One region of the Streptomyces sp. NPDC091972 genome, then DNA from elsewhere that is predicted to be linked to it. Evidence: riboswitches for the same ligand, from Rfam matches in the RefSeq annotation. Region 1 holds a riboswitch; each other region holds the start of a gene.

What was found. A riboswitch is a leader RNA that binds a small molecule or an ion and turns the genes downstream of it on or off. The one in region 1 is predicted to bind S-adenosylmethionine.
Region 2: it holds a riboswitch for S-adenosylmethionine, as region 1 does, so the genes downstream of both, ACIQJT_RS14585 (aminotransferase class V-fold PLP-dependent enzyme) here and ACIQJT_RS04350 (putative leader peptide) in region 1, are expected to answer to the same signal.
Region 3: it holds a riboswitch for S-adenosylmethionine, as region 1 does, so the genes downstream of both, thrC (threonine synthase) here and ACIQJT_RS04350 (putative leader peptide) in region 1, are expected to answer to the same signal.

Annotation. Positions count from the first base shown of each region.
Region 1 is NZ_JBIVSV010000001.1:921,534-927,826, reverse strand. It holds gene ACIQJT_RS04365 (NtaA/DmoA family FMN-dependent monooxygenase) at 1-1,304, shown strand, start outside; gene ACIQJT_RS04360 (LLM class F420-dependent oxidoreductase) at 1,398-2,321, shown strand; gene ACIQJT_RS04355 (DUF1684 domain-containing protein) at 2,391-3,215, shown strand; SAM riboswitch class IV at 3,304-3,417, shown strand; gene ACIQJT_RS04350 (putative leader peptide) at 3,438-3,569, shown strand; gene ACIQJT_RS04345 (ABC transporter substrate-binding protein) at 3,785-5,404, shown strand; gene ACIQJT_RS04340 (ABC transporter permease) at 5,408-6,293, shown strand, end outside.
Region 2 is NZ_JBIVSV010000004.1:443,012-449,304, reverse strand. It holds gene ACIQJT_RS14605 (c-type cytochrome) at 1-353, shown strand, start outside; gene ACIQJT_RS14600 (Rieske 2Fe-2S domain-containing protein) at 350-1,405, shown strand; gene ACIQJT_RS14595 (cytochrome bc complex cytochrome b subunit) at 1,402-3,039, shown strand; gene trpD (anthranilate phosphoribosyltransferase) at 3,245-4,309, shown strand; SAM riboswitch class IV at 4,386-4,502, shown strand; gene ACIQJT_RS14585 (aminotransferase class V-fold PLP-dependent enzyme) at 4,624-5,985, shown strand; gene ACIQJT_RS14580 (PQQ-binding-like beta-propeller repeat protein) at 6,053-6,293, shown strand, end outside.
Region 3 is NZ_JBIVSV010000010.1:215,146-221,438, forward strand. It holds gene groL (chaperonin GroEL) at 1-1,051, opposite strand, end outside; gene ACIQJT_RS28045 (cold-shock protein) at 1,650-1,856, opposite strand; gene ACIQJT_RS28050 (MoaD/ThiS family protein) at 2,300-2,575, opposite strand; gene thrC (threonine synthase) at 2,690-3,970, opposite strand; SAM riboswitch class I at 3,988-4,146, opposite strand; gene ACIQJT_RS28060 (glucosyl-3-phosphoglycerate synthase) at 4,295-5,239, shown strand; gene ACIQJT_RS28065 (trehalose-6-phosphate synthase) at 5,350-6,293, shown strand, end outside.

The sequences.
Region 1 (6,293 bases):
CCCCCGACAGCGGCTCCCAGATCGACCCTGCCTCCTTCCGCAAGGTCGCCCAGACCGCCGAACGCGGCCTGTTCGACGCGTTCTTCCTCGGCGAGGGCCTGCGGCTGCGCGAGGTCGACGGCAGGATCCACGATCTCGACGTGGCCGGACGGCCGGACGCCATCACGCAGCTCGCGGCGTTGGCCGCGGTCACCCGTCGCATCGGTCTCGTCTCCACTTCCAACTCCACCTTCAACGAACCCGCCGATCTGGCTCGCCGCCTGTCCGGCCTGGACCTGCTCTCCGAGGGCCGCGCCGGCTGGAACGTGGTGACCACGGACAACGCCTGGACCGGCGCGAACTTCCGGCGCGGCGGCTACCTCGACCACGCCGACCGCTACCGGCGTGCCGAAGAGTTCCTCACCGTGGCCCGCGCCCTGTGGGACGGCTGGGAGGACGGCGCAGTCGCCGACTCCGTCGGCGCGCCCGCCTGGTCGGGGCCCGGTGCCGCACACCGAGTGCGCCACAAGGGACCGCAGTTCGACGTCGACCTCGCCCCGACCCTGCCGCGCAGCGCCCAGGGCCACCCCGTGATCTTCCAGGCCGGTGACTCCGGCGAGGGACGCGACTTCGCCGCCCGCAACGCCGACGTCATCTTCTCCGCGCACGGCACCGACTTCGACGACGCACTGGCCTTCGCCGACGACATCCGGCGCCGGCTGCGCGCGGTCGGGCGGCCCGACGACGATCTGCGGATCCTGCCCGGCACCGAGATCATCATCGGCGCCACCGAAGAGGAGGCCCGGGAGAAGAAGCGCTGGATCCGGCTGCAACAGGTCACCCCGGCCACGGCCTTGGGGATCGCAGGGCTGCTGTGGGGCATCGACCTGTCCGACCGCGACGCCGACGGGCCCCTGCCCAAGGAGGACCCCGTCGTCACGGAGAACGACGGCTCCTTCGGTGCCCGGCGCATCGCCGACCCGCGTGCCGTCGTGGCCGAATGGCGGGCGAAGGCGGAGGCACACGGCTGGTCGCTGCGTGAGACCGTCATCGCACTCGGGCCGCAGCGCGGGCACGTCGGCACTCCGTCCGGTCTGGCAGACAAGTTCGCCCGCTTCGTCCGGCACGGCGCGATCGACGGTTTCAACGTCACGCCGTACCTCATCCCCGACGGCCTCGACGACATCGTCGACCTGCTCGTCCCAGAACTGCAGGAACGCGGCATCTACCGCACCGCATACACCGGCAGCACCCTGCGCGAGAACCTCGGCCTGCGCGCACCCCTCACCCACCGGTCCGCACCGGACCGACGACAGGCGGGCTGAGCCCCCGGAGCCGGCCCTTGTACACATGACTGACAAGAAGCTGTCACACGCGGACCGGAATGCGGGTCCGGCCGACGCCCGTTCTGAACTGACATGACTGTTGGAGTAGCGCTCAACGCGTCCGACGCGTCGAACCAGGTCGACGCCACCGTGCAACTGGCCCAAGAGGCCGCTGAGTTCGGTCTCACGTCGGCCTGGTTCGGGCAGACCTTCGGCGCGGACTCACCCCAGCTCGCGGCGATCGTCGGACGGGCGGTCCCCGGACTGCAGGTCGGCACCTCCGCGATCCCCGTCTTCGGCCGGCACCCGCTGCTGGTCTCCAGCCAGGCACAGACGGCCCAGGCCGCGACTCACGGCCGCTATCACCTCGGTCTGGCTCTGGGCACGAAACTGTTGACGGAGACGGGCTTCGGCCTGCCTTTCGAACGCCCCATCGCCCGGCTGCGTGAATTCCTCACCGTGCTACGACAGTTGACCGAGACCGGCACGGCCGACTTCCACGGGGAGCTGCTCATCGCCACCACACCGATCCCGGCGCGGGTTCCGGGTGCCGAGAGCGGTGTGCCCCTGCTGGTTGCGGCGATGGGGCCGCAGGCTCTGCGGGCAAGCGGTGAGCTGGCCGACGGGATCCTGCCCTATCTGGCGGGACCGCGCGCCCTGGCGGACCACATCGTGCCCGCCCTGACCGCCGCGGCCGAGGCCGCCGGGCGCCCCACGCCCAGGATCGTGGCCCTGGTGCCCGGCGTGGTCACCGACGACGTCGACGAGGTGCGGGAAAAGGTGACCGAGAACCTCGCGTTCTACGAACAGATCCCGTCCTACGCACGGGTCATCCAACTCTCCGGCGGCCGACGGGCCGCCGATCTGGCCGTGATCGGCGACGAGAAGACCGTCGAGGCCGAGGTGCGGCGTTACCGCGACGCCGGCGCCACCGAGGTCGTGTTCTCGGTCACTGAAATCGCGGGAGGAGCCGATCGTCGACGGACCTGGCGGCTCCTCGGTGAACTGGCCGGTTGAGTACACCCGTCGGCCCGACAACCCCTTGATCCCCTGCCCGAGGGCACCCCGGCACAAAGGAGATTCCCCATGACCACCGAGGCCACCACTACGGACCTCCACGCTTTCACCGAGACCTGGCAGGAGTGGTACAGCGCCCAGGAGGCCCGGCTCGCCGCCCCGCACGGCTTCCTGGCGATCACTGGCCTGCACTGGCTCGACGACCGGCCCCAGCGCTTCCCGGACGCACCCGGCTCGTGGCACACCGGCCCCGAAGGCGTCGTCGTGAACCTCGACGAGGGCGAGGAGCTGGTCGTGGACGGGACGCCGGTGCGCGGCGAGCACCGCTTCGGCGTGCTTCCCGAGCGCGGCGGCGTCGACGCCGTCTGGGGAGACGCCGTCATCGAGGTCGCCAAGCGCGGCGGCCAGGACATCGTGCGCCCCCGCCACCCGGACGCGCCGCTGCGCACGGCTTTCACCGGCACGCCCGCCTACGCCCCCGACCCGCGCTGGGTCGTGACTGGCCGGTACATCCCCTTCGACACCCCGCGGCCGACCACCGTGGGCGCCGCGGTCGAGGGCCTTGAGCATGTGTACGACGCTCCGGGCAGGGTCGAGTTCGAGCTCGACGGGCGCCCGCTGTCGCTGACCGCATTTCCCGGCCCTGGTGCGGGACGGCTGATGGTGCTGTTCACCGACGCAACCTCCGGGGTCACCACCTACGCCGCCAACCGGTCCCTGTCCCTCGAAGCGCCCGCCGCCGACGGCACGGTCGTCCTGGACTTCAACCGCGCCACGAACCTGCCGTGCGCCTACACGGACCTGGCCACCTGCCCGCTGCCCCCGGCCGAGAACCGGCTGCCCGTGGCGATCGAGGCCGGCCAGAAGATCCCCCGCGAGCGCGGCGGCTCCTGAGCCGGACGCACTCGCGCCCCGACTGCCCTGACGAGGCGTCCCTTGACGCCATTGACGTACGACAAGACCACTCCGTACGATCACGAACGGCATTGAGTGTCAGCGTCAAGCCCTGGCTCGCTGACCGGCAACCCTCCCACGCGGTGGGGTGCTCCAGGTGAAAGCCCGGCGGGATCACCGACGATCTCCGCAAGCGCGTGGCCCCGTGACCGGGGCCGAATCATGTGGAGGACCGATATGCGGCACGGTGGTGACCTCAGCGCCCGTTTCGCCGGCGCCACCGTGTTCTCCCGGCTCTCGCGTCGGCGCCACATCGACCTCAAGCGCTCGACCAGCTGTCTCTGTCAGGCCTGACGGGACTTCCCGCCGCAGGCCGCAGTACGACATCTGTCGTCGCCGCACCCGTCTGCGCCTGATCTCCGCCTGTCTTTGATCCTCCCTTTTCCCGTGACCCCCGTCTGCACAGCGCTCCCCGGCACCGGCGTCGCGCCGGCCGGGACCGCACGCCCACGCACGGCCATGCCTCGTACGGCGTCCGTGCCTGGTGACACGAGTAGGAGAAACCCTCCGTGACTGCACTTTCCCATGCCAGAACCTCCCGGTGGGCGGCACTGACCGTCCTGGTGACCACCAGTGTGCTGCTGGCCGCCTGCGGCTCCGGCGGCGGCGATTCCGGCAGCGGCTCCGGGCAGCCCAAGCCCGGTGGCACCCTGACCTTCGCGGTGGGTTCGGACGCCGGCTGCGTGGATCCACAGCAGGTCGCCAGCAACGAGACCATCTACGCGGTGCGCCAGACCGTGGACTCCCTGACGGACCAGGACCCCAAGACCGGCAAGATCGTGCCGTGGCTGGCGAGGAGCTGGGACGTCAGTCCCGACGCCACGACGTTCACCTTCCGTCTGCGCTCGGGCGTTACCTTCAGCGACGGCTCGAAGCTGACCGCTCAGGTGGTCAAGGACAACTTCGACGCGGTGCCGAAGCTCGGCGCCCTGGGGACGCTCGCCGAGGGCTATCTGAGCGGCGTCAAGAGCACCACGGTGGTCGACCCGCTCACCGTGAAGGTGACCTTCGGCCAGCCCAACGCCCAGTTTTTGCAGGCCACTTCGACGCACTCGCTGGGGATCGAGTCGTCGGCGAGCGTGCAGAGGACCCCGCAGCAGAAGTGCAGCGACGGGGTGATCGGGTCCGGGCCCTTCGTACTGAAGCAGTACGTGCAGAACCAGTCGATCACCCTGGCCAAGCGCGCGGGATACGCGTGGGGTTCCTCGCGGTGGAGCAAGAAGGGCGAGGCGTACCTGGACAAGCTGGTGTTCAAGGTCGTGCCGGAGGCGGGTGTGCGGGCCGGCGGCCTGCAGTCCGGCCAGGTCGACGCCGTCTCCAGCGTCGGCAAGGCCAACGAGGCGGCCCTCAAGGGCGGCCAGGTCACCCTCCAGCGGCGGGCCAACCCCGGCGTCGTGTTCGGTCTCGGCCTCAACAACGCACGGCCGCTGCTCAAGGACGCCGAGGTGCGCCAGGCGATCCTGTACGCCATCGACCGGCAGCAGATCGCTGACACCGTCTTCCCGACCGGCACGCAACCGGCCACCAGCGTTCTTGCGCACACCACACCCGACTACACCGACCTCGCCTCCGGCCTGACCTTCGACGCGGCCAGGGCCAAGTCCCTGCTGGACGGGGCCGGCTGGAAGACCGGCAGCGACGGCATCCGCGCCAAGGACGGCAAGAAACTCAGCCTGACCATCAAGTGGTTCCCCAACGCGGCCACCAACCAGCCCGCGCTGGAGCTGATCCAGCAGCAGCTCAAGGCCGCCGGTGTCGACGTGACCCTCAAGCAGCTCCAGGTCACGCAGTTCGCCCCGACCCTCCAGTCGGGTGACTACGACGCGGTGTGGGGCAACGTGACCCGCGCCGACCCCGACATCCTGCGCAGCTCCTTCTCCACCGAGCTGGCCAACTTCTACCGCTTGCCGGCCAGTTCGCTCGACACCGCGCTGTCCGAGCAGGCCGCGACCGTCGACACCGCCAAGCGCAGGCAACTGGTCTCCCGGGCACAGCAGTTGATCGTGCAGAACGCCTACTACGTGCCGGTGGTCGAGCTCCAGACCCAGCTGGGCGTGGCGAAGAAGGTGCACGACCTCGACTTCGACGCCTCCAGCCGGCTCCAGCTGCACGACACCTGGATCGGCTAGCGCATGCGCCGCTATGTGTTCAAGCGGCTGGCCCAGGCGGTCGGGGTGCTGTGGGCGGCCTACACGGTCTCGTTCCTGGTGCTGGACTATCTGCCGGGCGACCCGGTCACGGCGATGGCCGGCGCTGGTATGGACTCGGGGCAGGTCGACCCCGAGCAACTCGCCGCCCTGCGGCACGAGTACGGCTTCGACAAGCCGGTGCTGGTGCAGTACGCCGAGTACCTCGGCCGGGCAGTGCGCGGGGATTTCGGCGACTCGGTGTCCACCGGTCGGCCGGTGACCTCGACGCTGGCCGACGCGCTGCCGCAGACGCTTCAGCTGACCGGCGCGGCCCTGTTGCTCGCGGTGCTCCTCGGCGGCGGCCTGGCGGTGCTGGCGACATACACCGCCCAGCGCTCGCTGCGGCAGCTGCTGCTGTCGCTGCCGCCGCTCGGGGTGTCCGTCCCGACGTTCTGGGTGGGGCTGCTGCTGGTCGAGGTGTTCTCGTTCCGGCTGCGCTGGTTCCCGGCGTTCGGCAACGACGGATTCAAGGGGCTGGTATTGCCGGCGCTGACGCTGGCGGTCCCGACGGGCGCGCAGATCGCGCAGGTCCTCGCCAAGAGCCTGCTCACCGCCCTCGACCAGGCGTACGTGGAGACCGCGCGGGCCAAGGGCGCCGGACGGTGGCGGGTCCATCTGCGGCATGCGCTGCGCAACGCGTCCCTGCCTGCCCTGACGGTCGTCGGCCTGCTGGTGGGGCAGCTGATCGCCGGTTCGGTCGTCGTCGAGACGGTGTTCTCCCGCGACGGCCTCGGCCGGGTGACCGCGGCGGCGGTCACCGCCCAGGACATCCCACTGGTCCAAGGGGTAGTGGTGTTCGGGGCGCTGATCTTCGTGACGACGAACCTGG
Region 2 (6,293 bases), on a different contig from region 1:
ACAACTGCACGCAGTGCCACAACTTCACCGGCAAGGGTGGCGCGCTGACGCACGGCAAGTTCGCGCCGAGCCTCGAGGACGTCGACCCGAAGCACATCTACGAGGCCATGCAGACCGGCCCGCAGAACATGCCGTCGTTCCCCGACACCACGCTGTCGGAGCAGAACAAGAAGGACATCATCGCGTACCTGAACGCGGTCAACGGCGACGACACCGTGAGCCCCGGCGGCCTTGAGCTGGGCGGTCTCGGCCCGGTCTCCGAAGGCCTGTTCGCCTGGATCTTCGGCCTCGGCGCGCTGATCGCGGTCGCCGTCTGGGTCGCCGCTCGGACCGCAAAGGCCAAGAAGTCATGAGTAGCCAAGACATTCCAGAAGAGAACCTGCCCGCTGAGCAGGACGCGCACGGCACGGTGGGCGTCGCGGACGACAAGAACCCGTTCGCGGACCCCGGCCTCCCGCCCCACGAGCACCGGGTGCAGGACATCGACGAGCGGGCCGCCCGGCGGTCCGAGCGCACGGTGGCCATGCTGTTCACGGTGTCGATGCTGGCCACCGTCGGGTTCATCGCCTCGTACGTGGGCATCCCCCACGACAAGTCGATCTTCGTCTTCCCGATCGGGCACATCAACGCGCTGAACTTCGCGCTGGGCCTGACCCTCGGTCTCGCCCTCTTCGCGATCGGCGCGGGCGCGGTCCACTGGGCCCGCACCCTGATGTCCGACGAGGAGATCGCCGACGAGCGGCACCCGATCGAGGCGTCCCCCGAGGTCCGCGCGAAGGTGCACGCGGACTTCAAGCAGGGCGCCAAGGAGTCGGCGCTCGACCGTCGCAAGCTGATCCGCAACACGATGTTCGGCGCGCTGGCCCTGTTCCCGCTCTCCGGCGTCATGCTGCTGCGCGACCTCGGCCCGCTGCCCGGCACCAAGCTCCGCCACACCATGTGGCGCAAGGGCCTCCAGCTCGTCAACATGAACACCAACGAGCCGCTGCGCCCCTCCGACGTCCAGGTCGGCTCGCTGACCTTCGCCAAGCCCGAGGGCCTGGAGGAGCACGACGAGGAGTTCCAGACCGAGATCGCCAAGGCCGCCCTGATGATCGTCCGCATCCAGCCGGACAACATCAAGGACAAGCGCGAGCTCGAGTGGTCGCACGAAGGCATCGTCGCGTACTCGAAGATCTGCACCCACGTCGGTTGCCCGATCTCCCTGTACGAGCAGCAGACGCACCACGTGCTCTGCCCCTGCCACCAGTCCACCTTCGACCTCTCCGACGGTGCCCGGGTGATCTTCGGCCCCGCCGGCCACGCCCTGCCGCAGCTGCGCATCGGCGTGAACGACCAGGGCTACCTCGAAGCGCTCGGCGACTTCGAGGAGCCCGTCGGTCCTGCATTCTGGGAGCGCGGATGAGCACTACAGAGACCTCCGAGTCCCGCGCACGCGGGAAGGCACCGGCCGGCGAGCGCGTCGCCGACTGGGCCGACGGCCGGCTCGGGATCTACTCCCTGGCCAAGGCCAACATGCGCAAGATCTTCCCCGACCACTGGTCGTTCATGTTGGGCGAAGTGTGCATGTACAGCTTCATCATCATCATCCTCACGGGTGTGTACCTGACGCTGTTCTTCCACCCGTCGATGAACGAGGTGGAGTACCACGGCAGCTACGTCCCGCTGCAGGGCCAGCTGATGTCCGAGGCGTTCAACTCGACCATGCACATCTCCTTCGATGTGCGCGGTGGTCTGCTGATCCGGCAGATCCACCACTGGGCGGCGCTGATCTTCCTCGCCGGCATGTTCGTGCACATGATGCGCGTGTTCTTCACGGGCGCGTTCCGCAAGCCGCGTGAGGTCAACTGGCTGTTCGGCTTCCTGCTGTTCGTCCTCGGCATGTTCACCGGCTTCACCGGTTACTCGCTCCCGGACGACCTGCTCTCCGGCACCGGTGTCCGCTTCATGGAGGGCGCGATCCTGTCCGTGCCGATCGTCGGCACGTACCTGTCGTTCTTCCTGTTCGGCGGGGAGTTCCCGGGCGGCGACTTCGTGGCCCGCTTCTACTCGATCCACGTCCTGCTGCTGCCGGGCATCATGCTCGGCCTGATGGTGGCGCACCTGATCCTGGTCTTCTACCACAAGCACACGCAGTTCGCGGGCCCCGGCAAGACCAACAACAACGTCGTCGGCATGCCGCTGCTGCCGGTCTACATGGCCAAGGCCGGAGGCTTCTTCTTCCTGGTCTTCGGTGTCATCGCGGTCATCGCGGCGATCGCCTCCATCAACCCGATCTGGGCGATGGGCCCCTACCGTCCCGACCAGGTGTCCACGGGCGCCCAGCCGGACTGGTACATGGGCTTCTCCGAGGGCCTGATCCGTGTCATGCCGGGCTGGGAGATCAACTTCTGGGGTCACACGCTCGTCCTGGGCGTGTTCATCCCGCTGGTCATCTTCCCGCTGGTGCTGGTCGCGATCGCGGTGTACCCGTTCATCGAGTCCTGGGTCACCGGCGACAAGCGCGAGCACCACATCCTGGACCGGCCGCGCAACGCCCCGACCCGGACCGCGTTCGGTGTGGCATGGATGACCTGGTACTTCGTGCTGCTGATCGGTGGTGGAAACGACCTCTTCGCCACGCACTTCCACCTGTCGATCAACGCCATCACCTGGTTCGTGCGGATCGCGTTCTTCGTCGCCCCGGTCATCGCGTTCGTCGTCACCAAGCGGATCTGCCTCGGCCTCCAGCGCCGCGACCGGGAGAAGGTGCTGCACGGCCGCGAGTCCGGCATCATCAAGCGCCTGCCGCACGGTGAGTTCATCGAGGTGCACGAGCCGCTCAGCCAGGAGCAGCTCCACACGCTCACGGCGCACGAGCAGTACAAGCCCGCCGAGATCGGCCCCACGGTCGACGAGAACGGCGTCGAGCGGAAGGTCAAGGGCACCGAGAAGCTGCGCGCCAAGCTGAGCGAGGCGTACTACGGCGAGGAGTCCCAGATCCCCAAGCCGACCGTCGAGGAGTACAAGGAGATCACGAGCGGCCACGGCCACCACTGATCACTGCTTGTCGCTGCGCTCGCCACGCGCGGTAGAAGGGCCCGTCCGACACACTGGACGGGCCCTTTGCCGTGCGGTGGGTTCGGCTTCGGGTGCGGGTTCGGCGGGGGCGGGGGCTCCGTCCGAACACCGGACGGGGCCCTGTGCCGTGCTGCGGGCTGGATAGGGTGTGGAGACGGTTTTCTACGACATCTGGAGCGGCCCCATGAGCGCTGTGACCCCCGCTGGAGGCGACACCGCGGCGGGCCGTTCCTGGCCCGAGGTGCTGAACGCCCTGCTGTACGGCCGGGACCAGAGCGCCGACGCGACGGCGTGGGCGATGGACCGGATCATGCGGGGCGAGGCCACCGACGCGCAGATCGCCGCTTTCGTGGTCGCGCTCAGGGCCAAGGGCGAGACGGTCGAGGAGATCAACGGTCTCGTGCGGGCGATGTACGCGCACGCCAACGTGATCGAGGTCCCCGGGCGGACGGTGGACATCGTCGGCACCGGCGGCGACGGCGCCAAGACCGTCAACATCTCCACCATGTCGGCGATCGTCGTCGCCGGCACCGGCGCCACGGTCGTCAAGCACGGCAACCGGGCCGCCTCCTCCGCGTCCGGCGCCTCGGACGTCCTGGAGAAGCTCGGCGTCAACCTGGAGCTGACCCCGCGGCGGGTGGCCGAGGTGGCCGAGGAGGCAGGGATCACCTTCTGCTTCGCGATCAAGTTCCACCCGGCGCTGCGCCACGCGGGCGCCGCCCGCGGTCAGCTGGGCATCCGCACGGTGTTCAACATCCTCGGTCCGCTGACCAACCCCGCCCGGGTACGGGCCCAGGCGGTCGGGGTCGCGGACCCGCGCATGGCGCCGGTCGTCGCGGGCGTCTTCGCGGAGCGCGGCCACTCCTCGCTCGTCTTCCGCGGCGACGACGGCCTCGACGAGCTGACCACCACGTCGACCTCCCGGGTCTGGGTCGTCCGCGACGGCAAGGTCACCGAGGAGAGCTTCGACCCCCGGGACGTCGGCATCGACCTGGTGCCGGTGGAGGCCCTGCGGGGCGGCGACCCGGCGTACAACGCGGAGGTCGCCCGCCACCTGCTGGACGGCGAGAAGGGCCCGGTCCGGGACGCCGTGCTCCTGAACTCGGCGGCCGCGCTGGTGGCCCTGGACCCGGGGACGGGGACGCTGGCCGAGCAGCTGCGGGCCGGGATGGACAAGGCCGCGGAGGCGATCGACTCGGGCGCGGCGAAGCGGACGCTGGAGCGCTGGGTGGCCGCGAGCAACGCCTGACGGCCACCGAGGTGTCGTCCCGCGATCCGGACACGGGTTGCGGGACGACGATCACCTCACGTACGTTCCGGTACCAGGTCATGAGTGACAGTCATGAGGCCCCGGCCGACTGTCCGGCAACCCTCCGTCCGTGGCGGGGTGCCCCGGGTGAAGACCAGGCCGTAGGCAGCGAGGTCTACGGCAAGCGCGGGCCCCTCTCGACACCAGGGGTCCTGGTCGATCGAGGGAGTCTTCCGTGAGCAAGCGAATGCGATAGGGCCGCCGAGCCCCGCCTCCGCGCACCCATCTCACCTTTACTTTCACGGGAGTTCCCCATGTCCGTCTCCACCGCTGCCGCCGCCCGCACCATTTGTGCCCCGCTGCCCGTTCTGGGGCGTGATGTCACCGTCCCGCTCGTCACCGGCGGCGAGGTCACCTACGCGGCGCTCGACTACGCGGCCAGCGCACCGGCCCTCCAGCGGGTCTGGGACGACGTGGCGGCGTACGCGCCCTACTACGGCAGCGTGCACCGCGGGGCCGGGTACCTCTCCCAGCTCTCGACCGACCTGTTCGAGAACGCCCGCAGGACCGTCGCCGAGTTCCTCGACTGCCGCGAGGACGACGAGCTGATCTTCACCCGGTCGACCACCGACTCGCTCAACCTCCTCGCCGCCGCCCTCCCCGCCGACTGCCAGGTGTTCGTCTTCGAGACCGAGCACCACGCGAGCCTGCTGCCCTGGAAGGACGCCCGGGTCAGCTACCTCGACGCCCCGCGCACCCCGCGGCAGGCCGTCGAGACCCTGGAGAAGGCCCTCGCCGACCGCGACCCCCACGGCCCCGCCCTGGTGTGCGTCACCGGCGCCTCCAACGTCACCGGCGAGCTGTGGCCGGTCCGCGAGCTGGCCGCCGCCGCCCACGCGCACGGTGCCCGGATCGTCCTGGACGCCGCCCAGCTCGCCCCGCACCACCCGGTGAGCGTCCGCGACCTGGACGTCGACTGGGTCGCCTTCTCCGGCCACAAGCTCTACGCGCCCTTCGGCTCCGGCGTCCTGGCCGGCCGCGCCGACTGGCTGCGCGCGGCCGACCCCTACCTCGCGGGCGGCGGCGCCAGCCGCAAGGTCACCCGGCGCGAGGACGGGGGAGTGGACGTGGAGTGGCACGAGAGCGCCGCCCGGCACGAGGCGGGCTCCCCGAACGTCATCGGCGCCTACTCGATCGCCTCGGCCTGCAAGGCGCTGACGGAGGCCGGTTTCGACAGCCTGGTGGCCCGCGAGCGGTATCTGATCGAGAAGGTGAGGGCCGGCCTCGCCGACGTCCCCGAGGTCCGCGTCCTGTCCCTCTTCGGCGACGACGCCCCCCGCGTCGGCGTGCTCTCCTTCGTCGTCGAGGGCTGGAACAGCTCCCACTTCGCCGCCGCCCTCTCCGCCGAGTACGGCATCGGCGTCCGCGACGGCCTCTTCTGCGCCCACCCCCTCGTGCGCACCCTCCTCGGCAGCGACCCGCAGTCCCAGGGCGAGTGCGGCGCCCCCGAGGCCGCGCCCGGCGAGAAGTCGCTCAACGCGATCCGGGTGAGCTTCGGCGCCGGCACCCCGGACGAGCACGTCGAACGGTTCGTGAAGGCGGTGAGGGAACTGGTCGCGGACGGCGCGAAGTGGACGTACCGCACCGAGGACGGCCGCTGCGTCCCGGCCGTCTGAGGGAGCGACGGCCGGCTCGCGTATACGCTCCCCCCAGCAGCCGTACGGAAAGCAGGGGGAGCACGGGGTGCAGGAGCTGCGCGAGCGGGACCCGCGGACCATCGGGCCCTACCAGGTCCTGGGCAGACTCGGCTCCGGCGGCATGGGCGAGGTGTACCTCGCCGAGGCGCGTGGCGGGCTGCGGCTGGCCGTGAAGGTCGTACGGGCCGAGCACGCCGAGGACCGCACCTTCCGGGCCCGGTTCCGGCACGAGGTGCGGGCCGCGCAGACCGTCGGCGGGACCGGCACGTACACCGCGCGGGTCGTGG
Region 3 (6,293 bases), on a different contig from region 1:
TCTCGGCGCGGATCTGGTTCACCCGGCCGTTGACCTGGTCCGAGGAGCCGGCACCGTCGACGATGGTGGTCTCGTCCTTGGTGATGACGACCTTGCGGGCGCGGCCCAGGAGGTCCAGGGTCGCGTTCTCCAGCTTGAGGCCGACCTCCTCGGAGATGACCTCGCCGCCCGTGAGGATGGCGATGTCGCCGAGCATGGCCTTGCGGCGGTCACCGAAGCCCGGGGCCTTGACGGCGACGGACTTGAAGGTGCCGCGGATCTTGTTGACGACCAGGGTCGACAGGGCCTCGCCCTCGACGTCCTCGGCGATGATCAGCAGCGGCTTGCCCGACTGCATGACCTTCTCCAGGAGCGGGAGCAGGTCCTTGACGGAGCCGATCTTGGAGTTGGCGATCAGGATGTACGGGTCGTCGAGCGACGCCTCCATCCGCTCCATGTCGGTGGCGAAGTACGCCGAGATGTAGCCCTTGTCGAAGCGCATACCCTCGGTGAGCTCCAGCTCCAGACCGAAGGTCTGGGACTCCTCGACGGTGATGACGCCTTCCTTGCCGACCTTGTCCATCGCCTCGGCGATGAGCTCGCCGATCTGGGTGTCGGCGGCGGAGATGGAGGCCGTGGAGGCGATCTGCTCCTTGGTCTCGACATCCTTGGCCTGCTCGAGCAGGGCGGCGGAGACGGCCTCGACGGCCTTCTCGATACCGCGCTTGAGGGCCATGGGGTTGGCGCCGGCGGCTACGTTGCGCAGGCCTTCCTTGACCAGGGCCTGGGCGAGCACGGTCGCGGTGGTCGTACCGTCACCGGCGACGTCGTCCGTCTTCTTGGCGACTTCCTTGACCAGCTCGGCGCCGATCTTCTCGTACGGGTCCTCGAGTTCGATCTCCTTGGCGATGGAGACACCATCGTTGGTGATCGTGGGGGCGCCCCACTTCTTCTCGAGGACGACGTTGCGGCCCTTGGGGCCGAGCGTCACCTTCACGGCGTCCGCGAGCTGGTTCATGCCGCGCTCGAGGCCGCGCCGCGCCTCCTCGTCGAACGCGATGATCTTGGCCATGTGAAGTGGTCCCTCCAGGACTGGGGGTGATTCCTTCGGACCGCGCCCGCGCCCGCGACGGACGGCTCGCCGGCCTGTGGATCCTTGCCCCACATGGCCTGCGGGCCTCACCGACCCGGTCCATCTTTGTCACTCTCACCTTCAGAGTGCTAACGCCAATGATTAGCACTCGGCATGGTCGAGTGCAAGCGCCTGCCGAAGACCGGGGTGGGTTCGCTGCGCGGGCTCGGGCCGGTGAGGGCCGGCCCGCGCCCTTCCCGGCACCCTGGATCGCGCGCCCCGGAGGCGATGGGTTCGGCAGTCGGGCGGCTACCGGCCGGTGGGAGCTGAGCGCGCAGTTCCCCGCGCCCCTGGGCAGGTTGCAGTGGCCCGGCGCCACGGACGATCAGGGGCCGCCGCAGGCATCCAGGGGCGCGGGGAACTGCGCAGAAACGCCCGCCCCCACCGAACCCGCACCCGAAACCCCACCCGCGCCCGCACAGGACCCCGTTCAACCACCGGAGGTACATGCCGAAGGGCCCGTACCCATGACTCCCCATGGGGTACGAGCCCTTCGGTGAAGAACGAAGAACGACGCTGTTGTTACCCGGCGCGTGCTTCAGCCAGTCGCGAGACGGACCATGTCCGCCTGCGGCCCCTTCTGACCCTGCGAGATCTCGAACTCGACCCGCTGGCCCTCTTCAAGGGTGCGGTAGCCGTCCATCTGAATCGCGCTGTAGTGGACGAAAACATCCGCACCACCGTCGACCGCGATGAAGCCGTACCCCTTCTCCGCGTTGAACCACTTGACGGTGCCCTGAGCCATGCCTAACTCCCCTATTACTGGCCCTTGCACGGATCCACACTTCGTGGATCCGGGTCAGACCTCACCCCCCACATGGTTGGGGGCGTGCGCCGGAACGCGTCGACCGCGGCTGAATGTATCTGTCCAACTGCCGTCTGCAACAGGTCAATCGGACGAGAATTCTGGACGGAAGGGGTCCGGAATGTAGTGAGAATTCACCCGAATTCGGGGCAAGTCGGGCCCCATAAAAGGAGCATAAGACACAAAGAACCCACACACTTTGGCTACTTCTCGTCGCATCCGAAGTCGGAACTCATATGCGCCCGGCATGAAGGAAGCAGCAGCTTCCCCAACTGTACCGCGCTCAACCATAGAGAATTGCCCCCTCCGCTTCTCTCGCGGAGGGGGCAATCGGATGAACACTCGGTAATTTCTGTTACCGAAGGTAATGACCAGTCATACGGTCACCCGCCGGCGACCGCCGGGATGATGGAGACGCCGGCCCCGTCGGGCGTCGCCGTCTCCAGTCCCTGCTCGAACCGCACGTCGTCGTCGTTCACGTACACGTTCACGAACCGCCGCAGCTTGCCCTGGTCGTCGAGAACGCGCGCGGCGATACCGGTGTGGTTCTTCTCCAGATCTGCGATGACCTCGGCGAGGGTCCCACCCTCGGCCTGCACCTCGGCCTGTCCGCCGGTGTAGGTGCGCAGGATGGTGGGGATTCGGACGGAAACGCTCATGTTCAGGACCTCCGGTCGGGTTGGGGCTTCAGGGGCGCGGGGCGGTGTCGATTCGCGGCTGCCGCCGCGTGGGCGCGACCGGCCCCCACCGGCCCGCAGACGGACAACGACCTCTTACGCGAGACCAGCCTCGCGGAACGAATCCAGGTTGGGCCGGATCGTCGCCGTCAGACCCGTACCCGCCACCGCGTCCAGCGTCTTCAGACCGTCCCCGGTGTTCAGTACGACGGTCGTCAGCGAGGGATCCAGCACCCCGCTCTCGATCAGCTTCTTCGTCACCCCCACGGTCACCCCGCCCGCAGTCTCCGCGAAGATGCCCTCGGTCCGCGCCAGCAGCTTGATCGCGTCCACGATCTGCTCGTCGTCGACGTCCTCCACCGCGCCGCCGGTGCGCCGCGCGATGTCCAGCACGTACGGGCCGTCCGCAGGGTTGCCGATGGCGAGGGACTTGGCGATGGTGTCCGGCTTCTGGGGCCGCACCACGTCGTGCCCCGCCTTGTAGGCGACGGAAACCGGGCTGCACCCCTCCGCCTGCGCCCCGAAGATCTTGTACGGCCTGTCCTCGACGAGCCCCAGCCTGATGAGCTCCTGAAGGCCCTTGTCGATCTTCGTGAGCTGCGAGCCGGAGGCGATCGGGACCACGAGCTGGTCGGGGAGCCGCCAGCCGAGCTGCTCGCAGATCTCGTACGCCAGGGTCTTGGAGCCCTCCGCGTAGTACGGCCGCAGGTTGACGTTGACGAAGCCCCAGCCCTCGCCGGCCGGGTCGCCGATCAGCTCGGAGCAGAAGCGGTTCACGTCGTCGTAGTTGCCCTCGATGCCGACGAGCTCGCCGCCGTAGATCGCGGCCATGACGACCTTGCCCTGCTCCAGGTCGTGCGGGATGAACACGCAGGAGCGGAACCCGGCCCGGGCCGCGGCGGCACCGACCGCGCCGGCCAGGTTGCCGGTGGAGGAGCAGGAGAGCGTGGTGAAGCCGAAGGCGCGGGCCGCCTCCAGGGCCTGCGCGACGACGCGGTCCTTGAAGGAGTGCGTCGGGTTGCCGGAGTCGTCCTTGACGTACAGGCCGCCGGTCACGCCGAGCTCGCGGGCGAGGTTGTCCGCCTTGACGAGCTTGGTCCAGCCGGGGTTGATGTTGGGCTTGTCCGCCACGTCCGCGGGGACGGGCAGCAGCGGGGCGTAGCGCCAGATGTTCGCGGGTCCCGACTCGATCCGCTTGCGGAGCTCCTCGGTCTCGTAGGCCGAGAAGTCGTACGCGATCTCGAGCGGGCCGAAACACTCCTCACAGGCGAAGACCGGGCCGAGCGGGACGCGGTGGCCGCATTCGCGGCAGCTCAGCGCCGCGGCGGGACCCAGGTCGACGGAGTTCGTGGTGCTTGCAACAGTCTGCGCAGCCATGGAGGCGAGGCCCTTTCTCCTCATCTTCCTCACGACGCACTTCGCCGTGAGACGGATTTGGCACCTTCCCGAGCCGGGAGCCTCGCGGAGACGATCGTCGGTGATCGCTACGAGAGCCGACTGGAGGGTTGCCGGGGCTTCATCGGGCCGTATCCCTCTGCCCCTCTGGATGAGCGGTGTGAAGTTGTGAACGGCGGGCCACCCAGGACATGCGATGGTCACCCGCGTTGTTCAAGACTGTAACCGACGACCAGGACAGTTGAGATAGTCGTCCGAACGGCGAGATGGATCACACGCAGATCTCACGCAGAGGAGCCGCGCACTGTGCTGAACGAAGTCGAGCGCTGGCTGGCGACCCGTTCCTGGTCCGTGACCGATCGCCCGCTCCACCGGATCATGGCGGCGAAGCGGGCCACGGGCCGGACGGTCAGTGTCGTCCTGCCGGCCCTCAACGAGGAGGCGACGGTCGGTGACATCGTCGCCGTCATCCGTCATGACCTCATGCAGCAGGTCCCGCTCGTCGACGAGATCGTCGTCGTGGACTCGGGATCGACCGACCGCACCTCCGAGGTCGCCGCCGCCGCCGGCGCGCGGGTCGTCCACCGCGACGACATCCTCCCGCGCATCCCGGCCCTGCCCGGCAAGGGTGAGGTCCTGTGGCGGTCCCTGCTCGTCACGAGCGGGGACATCGTCTGCTTCATAGACGCCGACCTGAAGGAGTTCTCCTCGGACTTCGTCTCCGGGATCGTCGGCCCGCTGCTCACCGACCCCGGCGTCGACCTGGTCAAGGGCATGTACGACCGTCCCCTGGGCGGTGCCGCCGGGCAGGGCGGCCGGGTCACCGAGCTGATGGCGCGCCCGCTGCTGAACATGCACTGGCCGCAGCTCGCCGGTTTCGTGCAGCCGCTGGGCGGTGAGTACGCGGCCCGGCGCTCGCTGCTGGAGCAGTTGCCGTTCCCCGTCGGCTACGGCGTCGAGCTGGGCATGCTGGTCGACGCCCTGCACCTGGTGGGCCTGGACGCGCTGGCCCAGGTCGACATCGGGGTGCGCAAGCACCGCCACCAGGACGGGCAGGCCCTGGGCCGGATGGCCGCCGCGATCTACCGCACCGCCCAGCTCCGGCTGGCCCGCGGCCACCTGATCCGGCCCGCCCTCACCCAGTTCGAGCGGGGCCGGGACGGCTTCGAGCCGCGGACGTACTCGGTGGACACGGAGGAGCGGCCGCCGATGACGGAGATCGCGGAGTACAGGAAGAGAAGGGCCGCCTAGGAGCGCCCCTCCAGGGACGCGGGGAACTGCGCACCCGGCCCCCACGGCCCGCGGCCGACATGCACCACGGGAACGTTTGAGCGGTTGGACACCGGGCTAGGTTTCGAGGCATGGCTTCATCGCACAACGCCCATGTACTGGTCGCGTCCAACCGCGGCCCGGTCTCCTACGAGGTCCAGGAAAACGGCGAGCTCAACGCGAAGCGCGGCGGCGGCGGCCTCGTCTCGGGCCTGTCGGCGATCGGGCCGGAGGCCGACGCGCTGTGGGTGTGCTCGGCGCTGTCCGACGGCGACCGCGAGGCGGTACGGCAGGGGGTCGGCGAGGACGGCGTCCGCATGCTCGCGATCCCGGCCGACGTGCACGCGGACGCGTACAACGGCATCGCCAACTCGGTCCTCTGGTTCGTCCACCACCTGCTCTACCAGACCCCGCTGGAACCGTCCTTCGACGCGGAGTTCCGGCGCCAGTGGGCCTCGTACGAGACGTACAACCGTGCCTTCGCCGAGGCGCTCGCCGAGGAGGCGGCCGAGGGGGCGGCGGTCCTGGTGCAGGACTACCACCTGTGCCTGGTGCCCGGGATGCTCCGCGAGCTCCGCCCCGACCTGCGCATCGCCCACTTCTCGCACACACCGTGGGCGCCGGTGGAGTACTTCCGGATGCTCCCCGACGACATCGCGGTCCAGGTCCTGCGGGGCATGCTGGGCGCCGACCGGCTCGGCTTCCTCACCCGCCGCTGGGCGGACGCCTTCACGGCCTGCGCCGCGGAGTTCGCGGGAGGGCTGGGCGAGACCCGGATCGGGGTGCACGGGCTGGGCGCGGACGCGGACTTCCTGCGCGCCCGCTCCCACGAGGCCGACGTCGAGGAGCGGATCGTCGGCCTGCGCGAGGAGATCGGCGCGGGCCGGAAGACCATCGTGCGGGTGGACCGGACCGAGCTGTCCAAGAACATCGTGCGCGGGCTGCACGCCTACCGGCGGCTGCTGGAGTCGCGGCCGGAGTGGCGGGAGCGGGTCGTGCACGTGGCGTTCGCGTATCCGTCGCGGCAGGACCTCGC